Parabacteroides chongii: one gene and its partner. The protein of the gene in region 2 interacts with the protein of the main gene of each other region in a pairwise test. Links are inferred from orthologs where the notes say so. Each region holds a gene or a part of one and is shown on either strand. Other genes may lie near its edges.

Region 1 (3,349 bases), 2.8 Mb from region 2 along the record:
TGGAGCGGATTGTTTGCAAATAAAATAAGATATGTCCGAATATATGCTTTATATCAGCGTTTTCTGTCACAGAAATAGTGAGATCGTACAAATCGAGCTCACTACTCCTTGCCCCGACTTTAAAAGTACCGGGATGCTTCAGCAATAAGTATTGCATGACATAATTACCTCCACGTGTAAGGTCGATAAGTATATCGGCGTCACAGGCACAGAACTTTTTCAGTATAGCATCCTGGGGTATATACCACATATCCAAATCCGTCTTAGCGTGTACAACCATGTAGGACGGATTCACTTCAGGAACCGTATCGCCGGATACATACGTACAAACATTGATATTCTTATGCATCATACGCAATGTTTCAAGACAAGGCTCGACGACGCTGCTATCCCCGGCATCGAACAAAACCAGAATATGGCGGGCATCCTTCAAAGTGCAGAAATGACTCTGACGCTTCCCGGCCTGTCCAGCCAGTTCCTTTACTTTTTTACGGATAAAATGGTTCGTCAATCTCATTCTGCCAACATATTTAAGAATTCATCCTCGTTGATAATCTTTACTCCCAGCTTAGCTGCCTTTTCCAGTTTCGCCGGCCCCATATTATCCCCGGCAAGGATATAATCCGTTTTACCGGAAACAGAACCACTGTTCTTTCCGCCATGCTGTTCGATCATAGCTTTATATTCGTCGCGCGAATGCTGAGAGAAGGTTCCACTGATCACGATCGTCAGTCCCTTCAATTTGTCAGAACGGTTCGCCAAGACTTCTTCCGCCACAGCCATCTGTAATCCGGCCACTTGCAGGCGGGCAACCAATATACGATTGTCTTCATCGGCAAAATAATCGACCACACTGCGTGCGATACGTTCACCGATCTCGTCCACCTCCGTCAGTGCCTCCAACGAAGCATCCTTCAATTGCTCCATCGAATGAAAAGCCGAAGCCAGACGTTTAGCCACCGTCTCACCGACATAACGAATGCCCAATCCGAACAATACACGTTCAAAAGGAACCTGTTTGGATTCTTCCAGGCTTGCCATCAAATTACGGGCACTCTTCTCCGCCCAACGTTCCAGGCTCAACAGGTCTTCCGTCTTCAGTGTATACAAGTCTGCAACATTCCTGACCAGACCTGCTTCAAACAAGTCCTCTACTGTCTCGGGGCCCATATTTATATTCATCGCCCGACGAGTAACGAAATGTTCGATACGCCCTTTTATCTGTGGAGGACAGCCGGATTCGTTCGGACAGTAGTGCGCCGCTTCCCCTTCGGGGCGATACAAAAGCGTACCGCATTCCGGACAAGTCTTGATGAAAGTGACCTTCGCACCCAGTAACATCGAACGGGAATCGACATCGACCCCCACGATCTTCGGGATGATCTCCCCTCCTTTTTCCACATATACATTATCGCCCAGATGCAAATCCAGTCCTTCTATGATATCCGCATTATGCAAAGAAGCTCGTTTCACGGTCGTTCCGGCAAGCAATACAGGCTCCAGATTGGCAACCGGCGTAACCGCCCCTGTTCGTCCTACCTGGAAAGAGACAAAATTCAGACGGGTTACCGCCCGCTCCGCCTGGAATTTATAAGCGATCGCCCAGCGCGGACTCTTAGCTGTGAAGCCCAGGTTCTTCTGCTGGCGAAGTGAGTTTACTTTCAGTACGATACCGTCCGTTGCTACCGGCAGGTTCTTCCGTTCCACATCCCAATAAGCGATATAGTCGAAGATATCCTGCAAGCTGTTACATTTACGGATCACATCCGGTATTTTGAATCCCCAGGTACGGGCAATCTGCAAGTTCTCATAATGCCCGTCGGCAGGGAGGTTCTCACCCAGCAAATAATAGAAATAGGCATCCAGCTTACGTGAAGCCACGATAGCCGGATTCTGCTGTTTCAATGTACCGGAAGCGGCATTACGCGGGTTGGCGAAGAGTGGTTCTTCCTGTTCTTCACGCTCCTTATTCAGGCGGTCGAACTCCGCCCACGGAAGTAATATCTCTCCGCGGAGTTCAAAGTTAGCCGGATAATTTTCCCCGCGTAACTTCAAAGGGACCGAACGGATCGTCTTTACATTTGCCGTCACATCATCCCCCCGGGTTCCGTCGCCACGGGTAACGGCACGAACCAGGCGTCCGTCTTCATAGATCAGAGAGATGGAAGTACCGTCATATTTCAGTTCGGCAACAATCTCAAAAGGCTCGTTCAAAGCACGTTCTGTCCGCTCATAGAAATCACGTATCTCTTCTTCAGAATAGGTGTTCCCCAAAGAAAGCATCGGATATTGGTGTACGACCTGCTCGAATTCTTTCGACAAGTCGCTTCCTACCCGTTGCGTAGGTGAATGCGGATCGGCAAATTCAGGATGGGCTTCCTCCAATGCCTGTAATTCTTTCATCTTCTCATCAAACTCACGGTCTGATATAGTCGGTGCGGAAAGTACATAATAATTGTAATTATGTTGCTCCAGCTCATCACGAAGTGCTTTAATCTTTGCCTCAATCATTTCAATTGACAATTGATAATTGACAATTGACAATGGAAGTACTGACAAATAATTGTCAATTGTCCATTATCAATTGTCAATTTGTTAATATATTAGTTTTACATTATCAATCCAAAACGTATTACCCGGAGAACCGATATAGGCACCACCGTGGCTGGAAGTGAACTGCAGAACCATATGAGTAGGTTCTTCATCTTCTTCCGCCCAGCCGATCTCCTGAATCGGGACACTTTTCCCCTGGCTGTTCATCGTATAACGTTCTTCAACCTGTATGCGCATGTACGGTTCGAAATCAGGATGGGAAGAGATATTTCCATACATGATCGGATAAGTGGCATCGTTCACCCAGCCGTCTGTCGATGAGATATAACGCTGCACCATGGTTCCGACACGTTTGGCATATACATTTCCTTCCTTATCTTCCCAGCGTTTCTGCAAAAACAGAATGGCTGCAATAGAATCCTGCCCTGCCACTTTCGACTTACGGCTGAATCCCGTACTACGGATACGATCCTTTTCCGGTGCCGACTTGACCTTGTAGTCAAAACGGATCGCTTTCGGCTTTTTCGTAAAAGGAACGCCGCTGTTCAACATGCTCTGCGGATTCTTTGTCCCTTTGATCGGCTCATGCACCGTACCAAGAAAAACAGAACCGGCTGCAACGACTTCGATATCGACCAGGCCGAACACTTTCACACTTTCCATACGTGTCTCCAAACGAGCACACCAGCCGTCGTCCCTCTTTTCAGGGAAAACAGAAGTGTTCGTCTTTACAACTCCGGCTACTTTCGCCATCACATTGGAGTTTGCCCAAGGTGAGCCTCCCTTGTTATGATAA
Region 2 (4,074 bases):
ATCATTTCAACAAAACCAAAGACGATCTTATCCACGTTATGGAAGAGGAAAAAAGAGGAACTGATAATGAAGAAGTCACAAAATAACAGTGCGCGTCCGATAGATATATTCTTATATTTATTGACAATTGCTCCAATAATATCTGTTCCACCCGTACTTCCGTTCGCTGAAAATACCAATCCTAACCCAGCTCCGCAAAGGAGTGCACCGATCATGATCGCCATAAATGGCTGATCGTGTAATATGGGATTACCTTTCAGCAGCCATTCAAAGAATGACAGGGATGCGGAAAGTGAGAATACTCCAAAGATTGTTTTTATAAGGAATTTGAATCCCAAAATCTTCAGAGCGGCTAATAGTAAGACTACATTGATAACAAAGTATGAAACCGACACCGGTATTGCACCGCCGGTGGCAAAGAATATCAGTGCGCAGATACCGCTTACACCACCGGTGACAATTTCATTAGACAGGATAAAAGCGTTGAACCCGAAACCATATAGTATGGTTCCCAGGAAAATCGTCAGATAATCCTTTATAAAATAATAAATAGCATAAGATTTACTTGTTTTCATCAGATTACGATATTAACGATCTTACCTGGAACGACAATGATCTTTTTAGGAGTCTTGCCTTCCGTCCACTTAGCAGAGCTTTCATGACTAAGAGCGGCTTTTTCAACCTCTTCACGGGGCATGTCAGCCGGAAGCTCCATACTGAAACGGGCTTTTCCGTTGAATGAGATAGCGTAAGTAACTGAATTTTCTTTCAGGTACTCTTCGTTGTGCTGAGGCCATTGAGCATCGCAGACCGTAGTCGTATGACCACATTCATGCCATAACTCTTCTGCAGTATGAGGTGCGAACGGAGCCAACAGGATAACCAGTTGCTCTAGGATAGCACGCTTATTACATTTCAGGCTGCCTAATTCGTTAATACAGATCATGAAAGCACTGATAGAAGTATTGTAAGAGAAATGCTCGATATCGAATGTTACTTTCTTGATCAGTTTATGTAATGATTTTAATTCCTCAGCTGTAGGTTCAGCGTCTGTGATCTGCAAACTTTCAGTGTTACCATAGAACAAAGCCCACAGTTTCTTCAGGAAGCGATGAACACCGTCGATACCATTTGTATCCCAGGGTTTAGATTGTTCCAACGGGCCTAAGAACATTTCATACAGACGTAAAGTGTCTGCACCGTATTTGTCTACGATCATATCCGGATTTACTACGTTGAACATCGATTTAGACATCTTTTCAACAGCCCATCCGCAGATATATTTACCGTCTTCCAGTATAAATTCTGCATTATGATATTCCGGACGCCAGTTTTTGAAAGCTTCGATATCCAGTATATCATTGGATACGATGTTAACGTCTACGTGAATAGGAGTTACTTCATACTGGTCTTTCAGGTTCAGGGATACGAATGTATTTGTATCTTTGATACGGTACACGAAGTTTGAACGTCCCTGGATCATACCTTGGTTGATCAGCTTGCGGAACGGTTCGTCTTCGCAGATTGTTCCCATATCATACAGGAATTTATTCCAGAAGCGACTGTAAATGAGGTGACCGGTAGCATGTTCCGTTCCACCGATATACAGGTCTACATTACGCCAGTATTCATTCACTTGTTTATCTACTAGGCCTTCATTATTATGAGGATCCATGTAACGCAGATAATAAGCGGAAGAACCGGCAAAGCCAGGCATAGTACAAAGTTCCAGCGGGAAGATTGTTTTATTGTCTATTTTGGATGTTTCTACAACCTTTTTGTTTACAGAATCCCAAGCCCATTTAGTTGCATGTCCCAATGGAGGTTCGCCTGTGGCTGTCGGCAGGAATTTATCCACTTCCGGCAGTTGTAACGGTAATGCTTCGAATGGTAACATCTGAGGCATTCCGTCGGCATCGTAATAAACAGGGAACGGTTCTCCCCAATAACGTTGGCGACTGAAGATGGCATCGCGCAGACGATAGTTAATCTTTACACGTCCCAGTTGATGTTCGGATACATATTTTTTGGTAGCAGCGATTGCTTCTTTTACAGTCAAGCCGTTTAATGACAAGTCGCAATAAGGAGTTACATCCGGTCTCGGTGAATTGCAGACAATACCTTCTTTGGCATCGAAGCTTTCTTCGCTTATATCGCAGCCTTCGATCAACGGAATGATAGGCAGGTTGAAATGTTTTGCAAATGCATAGTCGCGACTATCGTGTGCCGGAACTGCCATGATAGCACCTGTTCCATAGCCGGCCAATACATAGTCGCTAATCCAAACGGGTACTGCATCACCCGTGAACGGATTGATAGCATACGAACCACTGAATACACCGGTTACAGAACGATCGGCAATACGTTCACGTTCCGTACGTTTCTTGGTACGATCCAGATAAGCATCTACTTCCTGCTTTTGTTCAGCTGTCGTCAACTGAGCAACCAGTTCGCTTTCGGGAGCCAATACCATGAAAGTTACACCGAACATAGTATCTGCACGGGTTGTAAAGATGGTAAATTCTATATCACTATCTTTCACTTTGAATTGGATTTCGGCACCTTCGCTACGACCTATCCAGTTACGCTGTGTTTCTTTCAGTGAATCCGTCCAGTCGATCGTATCCAGTCCGTCCAGCAAACGTTGTGCATAAGCAGATACACGCAAACACCATTGGCGCATCATTTTCTGTTCAACAGGGAAACCACCGCGTTCGGAAACACCGTTCACGACTTCATCGTTAGCCAGTACGGTTCCCAATTCGGAACACCAGTTAACCATTGTATCACCCAGGTAAGCGATACGGTAGTTCAGCAATATAGCTTGTTTTTCTTTATCGCTTTTAGATTTCCATTCTTCAGCGGTAAATTGCATTTCTTCACCACAAGCAACATTCAGGCCTTCCGTACCTACTGTTTCAAATGCTTCGACCAGACTTTCGATAGGTAATGCTTTCTTTTCGTCGTTACAGTAATAACTGTTGAACATTTTAATAAATGCCCATTGTGTCCAGTGATAATATTCCTTATCACATGTACGGATTTCACGGCTCCAGTCGTAGCTGAAACCTATTTTGTCCATTTGCTCGCGATAACGGGCAATGTTTTGTTTGGTTGTTACTTCGGGATGTTGTCCGGTTTGGATAGCATATTGTTCTGCAGGCAGACCGTAAGCATCATATCCCATTGGGTGTAATACGTTAAATCCCTGTAACCGTTTGAAACGGGAATAAATATCAGAAGCGATATAACCGAGCGGATGTCCAACATGTAGTCCTGCACCGGATGGGTAAGGGAACATATCCAACACGTAGTATTTGGGTTTATCTTTGTTTTCTTTCACTTTATAAACCCCGTTGGCAATCCAGTATTCTTGCCATTTTTTCTCGATTTCTCTGAAATTGTACTCCATAATATCTAATCGTTTTTTATCGTTTTCAGTTTAAAGCCACAAAGTTAGTCAATTTATTTTGTTTTACTTCACATAACCTATTTTCGGTCTGGAGTTACCAGGCTTTTCTTTATTTTTAGAGGCAAGTTCTGCCAGGGCAAGATAGATATCGTCAAAATGTTGCTCATAGTTTTCATGATCTTTACTGAGACTTTCAATGTCTTCCTGAAGAAATTTGACTTGCTGCTCCAGTTCTGATAGCTTCTTATTAGTAGACAGTTTATCACAATTTGAGATAAACTGTTTTCTCATTTGAACAAAGGCACGCATGATGTTAATATTTACTTCAATAGCAATGTCACTATTAAGTATTCCGGAAAGCATGGCAAGTCCGGGTTCAGAAAAAGCGTAAGGAAGTAGTCTCCTTCCACCTCTACCATTTTTTGGTATCACAAATTGTGATACCAAAGAAAATTCTTCTTCATTAAGTTGGAACATGAAATCTGGAGGAAAACGTTTTATATTACGTTTGACAGACTGATTAAGTATTCTGGTTTCTACTTGATAAAGTTCAGCTAAGTCAAAATCCAACATGACTTGTATACCTCTGATCTCATAAATCTTGTTTTGTATTACCTGTAAATTCATAGTTTATAAATTTTGGTGATTAATAAGTGGCTAAA

Evidence for each region. Proteins that work in one complex are often made in the same cells at the same time.
Region 1: the proteins of leuS (region 2) and ligA interact in binary tests that used the Escherichia coli proteins (3 or more experiments, as listed by UniProt). The link is inferred for Parabacteroides chongii from one-to-one orthologs.

The regions. Positions count from the first base shown.
Region 1 is NZ_CP120849.1:4,300,826-4,304,174, reverse strand. Bases 13-2,945 are described here. They hold ligA (NAD-dependent DNA ligase LigA), read right to left. Parts: upstream 2,512-2,945; coding sequence 514-2,511; downstream 13-513. Other genes in these bases: P3L47_RS16105 (PCMD domain-containing protein), read right to left, coding at 2,596-2,945; P3L47_RS16115 (DUF6913 domain-containing protein), read right to left, coding at 13-517. Also shown: more of P3L47_RS16115, read right to left, coding at 1-12; more of P3L47_RS16105, read right to left, coding at 2,946-3,349. UniProt on the Escherichia coli protein: DNA ligase that catalyzes the formation of phosphodiester linkages between 5'-phosphoryl and 3'-hydroxyl groups in double-stranded DNA using NAD as a coenzyme and as the energy source for the reaction.
Region 2 is NZ_CP120849.1:1,537,321-1,541,394, forward strand. Bases 375-3,804 are described here. They hold leuS (leucine--tRNA ligase), read right to left. Parts: upstream 3,413-3,804; coding sequence 575-3,412; downstream 375-574. Other genes in these bases: P3L47_RS05835 (YitT family protein), read right to left, coding at 375-575; P3L47_RS05845 (ORF6N domain-containing protein), read right to left, coding at 3,476-3,804. In the rest of the region: more of P3L47_RS05835, read right to left, coding at 1-374; more of P3L47_RS05845, read right to left, coding at 3,805-4,039.